Regions from separate parts of the Butyricicoccus sp. OF10-2 genome, predicted to be linked through region 2. Evidence: riboswitches for the same ligand, from Rfam matches in the RefSeq annotation. Region 2 holds a riboswitch; the other holds the start of a gene.
What was found. Region 2 has a riboswitch for cyclic di-GMP ahead of DXB00_RS18195 (transposase). Riboswitches for the same ligand answer to the same signal wherever they lie in the genome.
Positions count from the first base shown of each region.

Region 1 (6,904 bases), on a different contig from region 2:
ACTCACGGTTATGTTACCGTAAACTACTCCTCGAGTGCAAGGCTCAAGGTTGGTATTCAGTACAACGGCGGCAAGACTGTATTCTATGATTGCCCGAGCGGCAAGGATGCTTCCTTCTCTCTCGATAAGGGCAACGGCAAGTACACCGTAACGCTGTACCGCAACGTTTCTGGTACGTCCTATCAGCAGGTCGAGTCCAAGTCCATGAACGTAACCGTTAAGGACAGCTACACTCCGTATCTGGTCTCCACTTCCGAGGTTCAGTTCTCCAAGGGTGATACGGTATCCGCTAAGGCTGCTGAGCTCTGCAGGAACGCCAAGACCGATGAGGCTAAGGTTATCGCCATCTACAACTATATGGCAAGCCGTTATACTTATGATAACAAGCTGGCGAATGAGATCACCAGCGGCACGATCACCAAGTACATCCCGGATACCGCCGCTACCCTGAAGGGCACCACCGGTATCTGCTACGATTTTTCCTCGCTGTTTGCAGCAATGTGCCGCAGCCAGGGCATCCCGTGTGCACTGACCAAGGGTTACGCCGGCTCTAGCTACCACGCTTGGAACAAGGTAAACCTGAATGGCAAGTGGTATCAGATTGACCTGACCTACGCGGTTACCCGCAGCGTGAAGAACGCAAAAACCCTGCATGACTGTGTATCTCCGCTGACCTACACCAGCACTAGCGATGCGCTTGCAGTAGCTGCGGCTTAACACTTTTTCATTTCATTTTGTATGCAAATGGTCCTGATGGGATATGTTTATGCCCAATCAGCGGCGATTTCTTGCATAAAAAACGATTCCGGATTGAAACTCTTCTTCGTTTTTACAGTATTTGCTTGTTGTTCGCGGGCATTTATGGTATACTAAAGAAGAGGATCCGGAGGATTTCTGTCCTGCGCAGGCAAAGGGCTGTGTATGCAGTCCGGCGTGTCTGCCGACAGAAAAGATCGTAAAATTCTGTGCATGACTTCCGTAAAGGGGTACAGGTACAGACAAAGGCACAGCCGGTGAAAACCGGTGTCGCAAAGCTAAATGGGCCTAAACGGAAGACTTTCTTCCGCATGGCAGCCGGCTGCCAAAGGTGCTTTATACCCCCTTGCAGAGCTATGCGCGCTGTAAAGGGGGTATTTTATTTGGAGGTTGAAACTGCATTGCATTCTGAGATTATCGCAAACCCACAAACACATGATCTGTGCGGCTCGTTGAGGAGCAAGTTGTACAGACAAAGGCACCATCGGTGAAAGCCGGTCTCGCAAAGCCAGGGGCCTAAACGGAAAGTCTCTTTCCGCATGGCAGCCGGTTGCCAGAAATACATTTGCAATCCCTCTCGATCAGCATGCACGCTGACCAAGGAGGTATTCCTATGTTAAAAAAGAATATGCGTAAACGTCTGCTCGCAGGAGCACTTGCGACTATCATGGCGCTGACCATGTGCCCGACCTGGGCGCTGGCCGGCGATGAAGGCATCACCACCCTTCCGTCACCGGAAGACCAGATGCCGGTTGTTGACAGTACTCCCGCAGAAGACACCATTCAAAAAACTCCCGATGCTGAGACCCAAGGACAGACTGAGCCTCAGGATACTGCACAGGCAGGACAGATTGAGAATCCGGATCCTGCACAGGCACCGTCCGGCGGTACGGACATCGAGGAGACTGGCAATAATAGCAGTTCCAATGAAAATGATTCTCAGAATAATGATGCAGTAAGCAATTCTCCGGCAAATGAAATTGCAACGACGAGCGGTAATAGCGATAACGCAGTTGATGTTTATGCCAATAAGGTTCAGACCATCGAGGCTGAATATTGGCTGACCAACCGTCGGGCAGTCGGTGACGATGGCAACTCGATGACCATCAACGAAGCTGTTGTCGGCAATGGCAAGGCTGTTACCGACCTCGCACCCGCTGAGCGCGAAGCAACTGCAGACGCGGCCTACAACACCGTTTTCTGGCAGGCTCGTGTGCATGCCAGCAACAAAAAGCAGACTGACTAGGGTGGCGATGACAAGACCGCTAAGGGTACCGAAATCACCAATATTCGCTACAACGACGGTCAGCTTGAGTATCAGGCAAAGAATTCGCCTAAGTGGACTGCATTTGCTGAAGGCTCTCAGCTTGTATTCTACTATCTGATTCGCACTGAGTATTCTCAGATGGTTCAGATTGACGTGTCCGACTGGACTGTTAATGCTGAACCGAACTGGATACAGTATCCTGAACGCCGCAGCGTAACTTATCAGGTTATTATTAAGGATGGTCTCGATGCTGGTAAAGAGCTCCGCAGTGAGACGTTCTGGTACAATTCGGCCGTTAATGTTTCTGCGGTACGTGTTCGTCAGACGGAGACTGCGGATTACATGATTGATAGTGTAGTACTTGACCCGGAGGGTCTCGGAAAGCCTGAGAAGGTAAATGGTGAGTATCAGTTTAGCCTTGATCTTGCTAAGGTTACGAATGACGAGCGCAATGCTACCGTTAAGATTTATGTTTCCGCAACTTCTCATAATTTGACTTATGATGCGAACGGCGGTACGCTTGCTGACGGCAGCTACAGCAAGGATAAGGTTTACCCCAAGATGGAGCTGACGCTTCCGACTGATGCAGAAATTACTCGTGAAGGCTATAGGTTCGACGGTTGGTACGATGAAGCAAACAATAAGCCGTACCAGACTGGCGATCGGATGCCGAATGCAGACCTGACTCTGTACGCAAAGTGGACGCCGAAGTCCTACAAGGTAATCTACCAGAATGAAGATGAAACCACGTATGAAGAAGAGTCTCACGATGTTAATTCTGAGGTATCTGTAAAGAAAGACTATCCTGAAAAGGACGGCTTCACCTTTACTGGTTGGACGCTTGAGACGGAGGGTGTAAAGATTACTGACGGCAAGTTCACCATGCCTGCACATGATGTTATCTTTACTCCGAACTACGTGAAGAATCCGGATCCGGAGTATAAGTACACCATTAACCAGCATTTCTACGATGAAAATGGTGACGAGATTGCCGACATGGCTTTCTCGAAGAAGGGTACTGCTGTTAAGGGTACGTCGATTGCGTCTCTCTACGCGGACTATGCGAAGAACCAGCAGAACTACGTTTATGTTCCGTCTATGACCACGATTACCCCTGCTTCGCAGGACGGTAGGCTGGTAGAAGTTGTAACCATTAACCTCCACTACTACCTTGACGCCAAGGGCGACCGGGAGAAGCCGGAAGAGAAGGGTGACGGCATCCCGGACGCATGGGAATACCGTCTGACCTTCAAGGTTGTAAACGGCAACTGGAACAATGACACTAACGCTGGCGTTATCGTTTACGTTCCGTTCAATGACGCAAACGGCAACGCAATCGAAAAAGTCGTTATTCCGGACGGTATTCCGACTGCTGGCGAAAAGCCGGCTGCTGGTTACTGCGAAGGCAAATGGGATACGACCCCTGTTGTTGGTGCGACGGTTGCAAACGACACCGTATTCACCTACACCTACGCTACTGTACCGAAGTACGCGTACGCCATCGAGCACTACAAGTACAATCCGACGACTGAGAGATATGAAATTGTCGAAGCTGATACCGAAACCGGTACTGCAGCATTGAATGAGACCATTACTGCCAAGTCGAAGGGTTACACTGGTTATGTGCTGAATCTGCATGCAGATGGTTACCTTGCAAGCGGTACGGTGACTAAAAATGCAGATGGCACTGTTCCGAAGCTGACGCTCAAGCTGTTCTATGATCCTGACACCAAGGGCGATTCCAAGGATCCCGAAAACAAGGGTGACGGCATTCCCGATCGTTACCAGTACAAGGTAACCGAAAAGGTAGTAAACGGCAAGTGGGACAGCCACACGAAGGATAACAAGGACATTATCTTCTACGTTTCCACGATTAACATGGAAACTGGCAAAACGGTTCAGCCGAAGCTGGTTGAATCCAACATCGCACAGGCAGGCAATACCCCGGACGCTGACTATCGTGCTGGCAGCTGGAATGTTGAGCCGAAGGTTGACATGGAAATCAAGGCTGACACCGTCTTTACCTACACCTACGCAAGAAGATCTTCTTCCGGCGGCGGTGGCGGCGGCGGCCGCAAGCCCACCGTTACCATTCCGGATGATGTACCGACCGGTCTGAACGGCGATGACCACTATGCTTACATCGTAGGCTATCCGGACAGCACCGTTCGTCCTCAGAACGGCATTACCCGTGCTGAGGTAGCAACCATCTTCTTCCGTTTGCTCACCGATGAGACCCGCAATGCAAACTCCACCAAGTCCAACAGCTACTCCGATGTAGCAGCCGGCGCATGGTACAACCACGCTGTTTCTACGCTGAGCGCTATGGGCATCGTGAAGGGCGACAGCCAGGGCAAGTTCAATCCGAATGCGCCGATCACCCGTGCGGAGTTCGCTGCGATCGCAGCTCGTTTTGACGACAAGGCCAACACGACCGCTGTTGACTTCAGCGACATTGCATCCCACTGGGCAAAGAACGAAATCAGCGCCGCTGCCAACAACGGCTGGATCAACGGTTATACCGACGGCACCTTCCGTCCGAATAACAAGATCACCCGTGCTGAGGCGATGATGCTCGTAAACCGCGTCCTCAAGCGCCTTCCGGAGACTGCAAAGGATCTGCACAACGACATGATCAAGTGGAGCGACAACTCCGATACTTCCGCATGGTATTACCTGGCCGTACAGGAGGCTACGAACAGCCACTATTACGACATCAAGGGAAACAAGCACGAGAAGTGGAGCAAGCTGCGCGAAACTCGTGATTGGACCGAACTGGAAAAGTAAATACTTTCCTATAAGGGCGAACGAATCCCCCGGCCATTGGTCGGGGGATTTTATTGCGCTGATAGTTTTTTCTAAAGGAAACAAATTTCGGCAAATTTTTCTTGTTAAAATTATAACATATTGTCCTTGTGGTTTTTATATCATAGGTTCATAATAGGGATTGCCGAAAGGGAAAAAGAGGAATTCCAAAAGTAGGCTTTTCGGTGATTTTTATGCGAAAGTCATGCTTTCGCAGCCGGTATAGAGGAGGAGATAATATGATCAGCTTTATCGTATGCTTATTATTATTGATCACCGGCTATCTTACTTATGGTAAAATTGTGGACAAAACCTTTGGCCCGGATGACCGGGAAACGCCGGCAGTTCGCATTAACGATGGCGTTGACTACGTTGTCATGCCGCAGTGGAAGCTGTTTCTGGTACAGCTGCTGAACATCGCCGGCCTTGGCCCGATCTTCGGTGCCCTGCAGGGCGCCCTCTGGGGCCCGGTCGTATTCCTGTGGATCACATTCGGTACCATTTTTGCCGGCGGCGTACACGATTACTTCTCCGGCATGATCAGTGAGCGAAACGACGGTGCCTCCATCGCAGAGGTTACCGGCAAGTACCTCGGTCACACCATGCAGAATATCATGCGTGTGTTCTCAGTTGTACTGTTGATCATGGTCGGTACGGTATTTGCAGTCGGCCCGGCCGGTCTGATCGTTACGCTGTGCAAGAGCAACGGTGTGTCCGGTGTGCTTTCGACCACGCTGTTCTGGCTGATCCTCATCCTGGTTTACTATTTTATTGCAACTTTTATTTCGATCGATAAGATCATCGGTAAGGTATACCCGCTGTTCGGCATGTGCCTGATCATCATGGCGGTCGGTGTTATCATCGGTATCTTCACCAACCCGAATTACACCATTCCGGAGATTTGGTCTCACCTGTACAATATGCACCCGTCCGGCACGCCGATTTGGAGCTTTATGTTCATCACGGTTGCATGCGGTGCAATTTCCGGCTTCCATTCCACGCAGTCGCCGCTGATGGCGCGCTGCATGAAGAACGAGAAGCAGGGTCACTTCGTATTCTACGGCGCAATGGTAGCCGAAGGCATTATCGCACTGATCTGGGCGGCAGCCGGCTGTGCTCTGTATGAGGTCACCGGCGGTCTCAACACCGGTCTGGCGGAAGCGCTGGCAGGCGGTCAGTCCGCAGCGATCTATGATGTATGCTCCAAGACTATGGGCGGCGTTGGTATTGCTCTGGCCATGATCGGCGTTGTTATCTGCCCGATCACTTCCGGTGATACCGCATTCCGTTCCGCTCGTCTGACGCTGTCCGACTGGTTCCACATGGATCAGAGTTCGTACGCAAACCGCCTGAAGCTGTGCATCCCGGTACTCGGTATCGGCGCTATCCTCGGCATCGGCAATGCAACCGGTCTGATCGACTACACGGTTATCTGGCGTTACTTCAGCTGGACCAACCAGACGCTCGCTATGATCGTTCTGTGGGCAGCAGCTATGTACCTGTTTACCGAAAAGAAGAACTTCTGGATTGCAGCTGTTCCGGCTACGTTCATGAGTGCAGTTTCCTGCACCTACTTCATCCTCGCACCGGAGTGCCTCGGCAGCCTGTTGAACAGCAAGACAGCGGACGGCACGGTAATTTACAATACCGCAGTGGCGTACCCGATCGGTATTGTATTCGCGGCACTGCTGCTCGCACTGTTCATCCGTGCGACCAAGAAGCGCGGCGCAAAGAAATCTGCTTGAATATAATAGCATTGCTGCAGCCGGCCGTTCCTTTGTGCGGTCGGCTGCGGCCATCCATAACGATAATTGCGGGGTGACGGAAAATGTTGAAACCTTATCCGCTCAGCGCGGGACGTATTGATGACGCGTCGCTTGCCGAGGATAAAAAAACCTGTCGGAAAATCGGTCCGTGCGGCATCGGCAGGCATGCCCTCTATTTGAACAGCTTTTTTATTGACCGGCGGTATTATGTTCCGTTTTCCATGGTAACGCGTGTGTACAAGCGCGTTGCGATGAGCAAGGGCGGCTTTTCCGGCAAGGGCATTTTCGCCACGCTGTCCTATCTGGTCGT
Region 1 covers NZ_QUMC01000014.1:60,298-67,201, reverse strand. The annotation lists gene DXB00_RS08840 (transglutaminase-like domain-containing protein) at 1-717, shown strand, start outside; cyclic di-GMP riboswitch class I at 994-1,086, shown strand; cyclic di-GMP riboswitch class I at 1,224-1,314, shown strand; gene DXB00_RS08835 (hypothetical protein) at 1,370-2,002, shown strand; gene DXB00_RS08830 (S-layer homology domain-containing protein) at 2,162-4,810, shown strand; gene DXB00_RS08825 (carbon starvation CstA family protein) at 5,068-6,573, shown strand; gene DXB00_RS08820 (ATPase P) at 6,657-6,904, shown strand, end outside.
Region 1: another riboswitch for cyclic di-GMP. It lies ahead of DXB00_RS08835 (hypothetical protein); the one in region 2 lies ahead of DXB00_RS18195 (transposase).

Region 2 (6,904 bases):
CAGAGCCGCTTCGGAAACCATCTGCTCGAAGGTGAGCTCACCGCCGAGCTGCGGCATATCGTCATTCGTCCAGCCAATCGGCGCGATGCCGAGTTTTACGTTGTTAAACATGATTTGCTACCTCCCTCAGCATTTTTCCCAAGTGCCCGACTTAACAGACTTGAGAACTGCGTTGATAATACCGTCAACCTTGGCGCCCATCTCGAAGTCGCAGATGTACTCGCCGCCGTGCATAGCCTGCATCAGTGCGTGAGCCTGCAGGGTCTTCATGTCGTCGAGGCGATCGCGATGCCGCCTGCCGGCTGGAAGTACTTGAAGCCCTCGTGCTGCGGGTTGAGCAGTACGGTGCGGAAGCCGCAGTCACGGCCGTTGTCCTTGTCAGCGTCAGCCTTGAAGTAAACCTGAACCTCGCACATGCGCTCCAGATCGTATACTACCGAGCCCTCGGTGCCCTGAATCTCGTAATAGAAGTAGTTCTTGCGGCCGGTTGCAACACGAGAGGACGAGAAGTCACCAATTGCACCGTTTTCATACTTAACGAGGAAGGTGATGAGGTCGTCGTTCTCAACCTTGCCCATCTCGGTGCTGCCTGCCTTGATCGGACGCTCCGGAATAACGATGGACTGTACGCCCAGAACCTCGCTCATGTCGCCCATGATCATCTGGGAAACGCTCAGCAGGTGGCTGCACAGGTCGCCGAGTGCGCCCGAGCCTGCCAGCTTGTTGATGTGACGCCATGCGATCGGAATGGACGGATCGAGCAGCATATCCTGATCGTAGGTAGCGTGTACGCGCATGATCTTGCCCAGCTTGCCGGACTTAACCAGCTCTGCAACGTACTGGTTTGCCGGGTTCATGATGTTGGAGAAACCGCAGTAGTTGACTACGCCCTTTTCCTTAGCCAGATCAGCCAGCTCGCGGGACTGCTCAGCAGACAGAGACAGCGGCTTCTCGCAGAAGACATGCTTGCCGTGCTCCAGAGCAGCCTTTGCCATCTCGTAGTGCATGCAGTTCGGGGTTGCAACGTCAACCAGGTCGATTTCGGGATCGGTGACAACGTCCATCCAGTTGGTGGTGTAGCGGTTGTAGCCCATGTTCTTGGCGAACTTTGCTACTGCATCCTCGCTGACGTCGCTTACCAGCTCAAATACCGGCATATCATCGCCGAAGATCATGCGTGCGTTGTGGAATGCGGTGGTGTGGGCCTTGCCCATCCAGCCAGCGCCGATCAGACCGATTTTAATTTCCTTGCTCATAAGTTTTTCCTCCTCAAAAAATCTCAATACTCTTGTTGGATTTTATCGAAAACGCCTTGTGCGTTTCTTACAATGTGAATAGATGAATGGTTTCCGGGGGCCGGCTCATTATCGAGCCAGACCGATCGGAGAGAACAGCGCGTAGACGCAAAGCATCAGGATGAAGCAGGTCAGCGCGGCGGGTTTTACATACTTCCACGGGGTCAGGTCAACAGCCTTGGAATCCTCGAGGATGAAGTCGGTAGCACGGGGCTTGAACTTGCCGATGAGCAGCATCAGTGCCAGGTCTACCGGGAACAGTACCGAAAGAACATACAGGTAATGCACATTCAGCGGCAGGAACTTGGAGATCGAGTACAGGATGACGTGTACGACCAGCGTAATTTTCGGTGCGCAGGCCGGAACGCGTTTGGTGTAGAAGCCTACCAGCACGATCGCGAGGATCGGCATGGAGTAGAAGCCGAAGCACTCCTGCAGGAAGTCATACAGACCGGACGGTGCATTGCTGACGAACGGCGCTACGCAGATGGATACGATCGCAAGACCGGTACCAACACGCTTGCCTACTCTTACCAGATGAGAGTCGCTTGCGGTCTGGTTGAACAGCGGACGGTGGAAGTCCAGCGTGTAAAGCGTTACACAGCTGTTCAGTGCCGAGTTAAAGGACGACAGGATCGCACCGAACAGAACCGCTGCGATGATGCCGAGCAGCCAGTTCGGAACAACCGTGGTGATCAGAGACGGGTATGCCAGGTCGCTGTTTGCCAGGCCGTCTCCGAAGAAGCGGTAAGCCAGCAGACCGCAGATGGTGATGAAGAACGGGTCCAGCAGCTTGAGGAATGCGGTGAATACAGCACCTCTCTGTGCCTGTGCCAGATTCTTGGCAGCCAGCGTGCGCTGGATGATGGACTGGTTGGTGCACCAGTAGAACAGGTTGTTGAACAGCATGCCGAGGAACAGAACCGGCCACGGAATCATCGGAGGCAGAGCGTTCGCCGGATTGACCGCGTTGAACTTTTCCGCCGGAACATTGGTGATGAAGTCCTGAATGCCGGCAAGGAAGCTGCCGTTGCCGAGGATGCAGATGGACAGGATCGGGATCAGCAGACCGCCGATCAGCAGACCCACGCCGTTTACGGTGTCGGATACCGCAACTGCCTTCAGGCCGCCGAAGATTGCGTAGATGGAACCGATAACGCCGATTGCAACACACAGGATCGCAATACTCTGATAAGTGGTGATGCCGAACAGCTGATCCAGATGGAAAATCTGGTTGAAGGCCAGCGCACCGGAGTACAGTACGGTCGGCAGGTAAGTAAGCATGTAGCCGAGCAGGAACAGGAACGAGATGATCTGCTTGGTGGTGCGGTCAAATCGAACCTCCAGAAATTCCGGAATGGTGGTGATGCCGGCTTTCAGATACTTCGGCAGGAAGATCAGTGCCAGCGCCAGCAGCGCGATACTTGCGTTTACCGACCAGCTCATGGCGCCCATGTTGGTTGAGTAGCTTTGTCCGGCCTGTCCGACCAACTGTTCGGTGGACAGGTTGGTCATTTCCAGTGAACCGGCGATGACCAGGCCGGTCAGTCCGCGTCCTGCAAGGAAGTAGCCTTCCTTGGTGGACAGGTTCTCCTCCTTGGTCTTGTACCATGAGATCAAGGCCACCAGACCGGTGAAGGCGATGAATGTTAAAATGATAATCAAATGTTTCAACCCCTCTTCTGAACAAGAAAATCCTATTATATTGTAGAATTTCCTATTCTTGTTTTTTCTTTTCCCTTTGTCTTTTTAACTCAAAAGAAACTATTTTTTGCGTTTTTGTTCGTTTCCCTTTCGTTGTACCTATCATATATCAAATTCTCACATTCATCACTACACAGGATAATAATAAAATATCAAAATTTTATACTTTTTATCAGTATCATTTTTTGATATAATTGTATAAGAAAAGCGAATGACTGCATTTCCATGCCATGATATGGTACAAAAAAGGAGTTGACACCAATTATGCTTAATGATATGGGTATTCTGGCAGATTCTGTCCGCTATTACCACGATGCAGATGCCTTCACCGCGACTAACCTGTACCATGTTCCGCACGCAGGCAGCTACCATTGCGACGAAACATACGGTATGCAGCGTAATTATCTGGATATCTGCCAGATGCTTATTGTAGATGAAGGCGAACTGTCGGTCACCTACCGCGGTGAAACACGCACCGCCGGTCCCGGCAGCCTGATCCTGCTTGACTGCAGAGAACCGCACAGCTATCACGCCCTCACACCGATTCGCATGCGCTGGTTCCACTTTGCAGGCAACGGCAGCACGGCCTATACACATCTTATCCTCAATACGCACGGGTTCATCCTGCCCACCGGAAGCAATGCCGAGATTGAGGAATGTGTCCGCCGCATCATGGTCTCGGTGCACCAGAACCAGCCCAATCCTCATATTATTTCCCTGACGATCAACAAGCTGCTCGTTCTGCTCGTGCTCGTGCTCGGGGAAAAGAAAAAAAGCGATCTCGAGATCGCCATTCAGGACTCAGCCGACTATATGACGTACAATTTTGCGGACAAATCGCTCTCCATCGAACACCTGTCCCAGCGTGCTGCGCTCAGCACCTGCTACTATATGCGTAAGTTTAAGGAATACCAGTCAGCAACACCGCATCAGTTTTTGCAGACTGTGCGTCTGAGCGCCGCAAAGCAGCAGCTGCTCACCACCTCGCAGAGTATTGAGACCATCGCAGATAACTGCGGTTTCTCCAGTGCTTCGCACTTTATTATGGCCTTCCGCAAGAGCACCGGCATTACCCCACATCAGTACCGCACCCAGTGGAAATAAAAAGCACACTCTCCGTACTGCGTCCACCGGATGAAACGATCGCGTGTACAGACAGGCAAGCGCAGCGCAGCTGTGCTATCCGAACGGTGATATTCATCAGATTGCTGCACGAAATATCGTTTTTATGACGCGAATTGTATAGCAGACCAATCGCGTACTTATACAAATTATGGTATAACCATCAAAAATCAGGTACATACACGGTGCCTGAGAGATAGGCAAACCCAGCGAAAGATGGGGACGCAAAGCCGGAAGAGTCTAAGGCGGCGAACGCCGCAATGACAGCCGGTTGTAAGCATCAGCGAAGACGCTGTTAACCTCTTCTGCGCTTTATTAGGCAGAAGGAGGTGTACGCCGTCAAAAGAATATGGCAAGCTGATTCGCGGTGCAATACACTGCTCGCAGAGCAAGTAAAACTCTGCCCTTTTGTGCTGTTCCAACAAAGATATAAAAACGCTTTCAAGTCATGAGTAGCCATGTCTTGAAAGCGTTTTTTATTTAAATTTGAAGCCGTTAAGACAGATAAAATGAGGAGGGAAAGTTATGAAAAAATGATTGTTATCGACAATAGTATCATTGTGTTTGTTTCTGACAATGGCGCCGACTGTGGCGTTTGCGGCGGTCGCAGAACTCGAACGCGAGTACATCCTCCAGCGCCAGCGCGAGGGTATCGCCATTGCCAAGACAAAGAGCCAGTACACCGGACGCAAGCCGATACCGCTGTCGGACAACTACGAGCGGGTTGTTTCCCGATGGCGTGCCGGAGAGATTACCGCAATCGAGGCTATGTGGCAGACTAGACTTAAACCTAACACCGAGTTCATGGAAAACGGTCTGGAGGCCGAGCTGGACGATCAGCTGGGCTACAACCGGTATGACTACAAGAACAAGGACACGGATAACGGCCGGAATGGGCACAGCAGCAAAACCCTGCGCACCAGTTTTGGCGATGTAGAGGTATCTGTGCCGCGGGATCGCAAGAGCGAATTTGACCCCAAGGTGCTGAGGAAAAATCAGACCAGCATCAGCCAGGACATCGAGGATATTTTCATTGCCTGTACGGATAATTTGACCGGTTTTTCTGCGGCGATCGAGGCGGTCTATCCCAAGACGGAAATCCAGAACTGCATCATCCATCAGCTTCGAAATTCCAGCAAATATGTCTCCTACAAGGATTTGAAGGCACTTATGGCTGACTTGAAAGCAGTCTACGCAGCGGTAGATGAACCGGCTGCTTTGGACGCGTTAGACACGTTCGCAGAACACTGGGACAAGAAATACCCCAAAATTTCTCAGTCGTGGAGGGATAACTGGGCAAATCTCAGTACCTATTTCAAGTTTCCTCAAGAACTTCGGCGGCTGATCTATACGACCAACACGATTGAAGGCTTTAACCATCAGCTCAGGAAGGTAACCAAGTCGAAATCCGTGTTTCCGACCGATGACAGTCTTTTCAAAATGCTGCAGCATGAGCCGAAAACCTGTAAACGCTGCACAGTATGCGCTCAGAAACGGAGGAACAGCAAATGATTACGAATGAGTACGGCATCCACACCTTTTCACTAAAATTACAATGCAAATATTCCGAAATCCAGAATATTATCGAACAAAACGAGTGCATTTGTACCGGCAAAGGGAAATTAGGACTTTCGTCGTATTACCAGATGCCGCAGTTCAAGTCCATCGACGTTGAAATTCACTTAGGGCAATCCATCTCGCATCCGTGCTGGCTGATACTGATTGTCAACCCGTCTTCTCTGCTCGCCAGTACCTATGAACCGACTGCATTATTTCAAGCTGACGAAAAGTCTGTACAGCAGATAAAGCACCGTCTGCGAAATATCCTTGATAAAATCGGCATTGACCGGCGGCTCAAAGGGTTTAAGCTGTCGAGGTGTGATTTGACCTGCAATCTGTATTATGACCGCAAGGCGGATGTTCAAGATCGTTTGGATATTTTCAAGAAATCCTTTCCTATCCTCCACTACAGTGCGGTTAAGTTCGGCCAATATTCAAATTCCAATGAAAGATTCAAAGGCGCCAATAAGCATTCATCGAGTTAACGTACTGGAAATGGTTCGGATAAAGGCTTGTTTCAGGGTGCTTGAGTCTGCTTAGACAGCATGATTTGACGTTTGATCGCCAACATTAGAATAAGCATACATGAATTAAAGTGAAATGCGTTTTCACCTATGTTGATGGAGGTTTTCTATGCCGAACGATGAAATCCTGACCGTAAAAGAAACCGCAACCCTGCTCAAGACCACGCGCCAGCAGGTGCGCAAGATGATCGCAAATGAAGAACTCCCGGCCGTAAAGGTTGGCCGGGAGTGGAGGGTGCTGAGGGCGGGGATTATGGAGTTTTTTTGAGGTGAATTTGTAAACATACCTATTGGGTCATGTAGCCGTATATTTTCCGCATCAACACATCCAGATAAGGTTTTCTTTCGCGCTGTAGAATATAATTTGATCCTGTGGAAGATGAAGAGTTTGGCTGATATATTTTCGCTGATGTTCCCGATTGGCAATCTGAGCTGCCGTCAGAGATGTGCTATATCGCGAGATTGGCGCTGCTTTATCGGCGCAGTTAATCGCAATAATCAAACGGGAACATGATACAAGGACAGCATTGACTGAAACAATGCTAGATCGTTAGCATAATCTCTTTGATCCGAGCACAGCACATATACGATACAGATGCAATGATGCAATATATCTTTCAAGCATCAAATTCCACACACAGGATCAAAAATGATCAATCAATGCGAAATGGCAGGAGCACTTCATTCATGCGTTCAATA
Region 2 covers NZ_QUMC01000017.1:5,047-11,950, forward strand. The annotation lists gene iolE (myo-inosose-2 dehydratase) at 1-111, opposite strand, end outside; gene DXB00_RS16680 (hypothetical protein) at 127-270, opposite strand; gene DXB00_RS09740 (Gfo/Idh/MocA family protein) at 267-1,256, opposite strand; gene DXB00_RS09745 (solute:sodium symporter family transporter) at 1,365-2,960, opposite strand; gene DXB00_RS09750 (helix-turn-helix domain-containing protein) at 3,264-4,103, shown strand; cyclic di-GMP riboswitch class I at 4,311-4,400, shown strand; partial or broken gene DXB00_RS18195 (transposase) at 4,890-5,108, shown strand; gene DXB00_RS18200 (IS256 family transposase) at 5,103-5,633, shown strand; gene DXB00_RS09760 (hypothetical protein) at 5,630-6,166, shown strand; gene DXB00_RS09765 (helix-turn-helix domain-containing protein) at 6,315-6,473, shown strand; gene DXB00_RS09770 (MurR/RpiR family transcriptional regulator) at 6,859-6,904, opposite strand, start outside.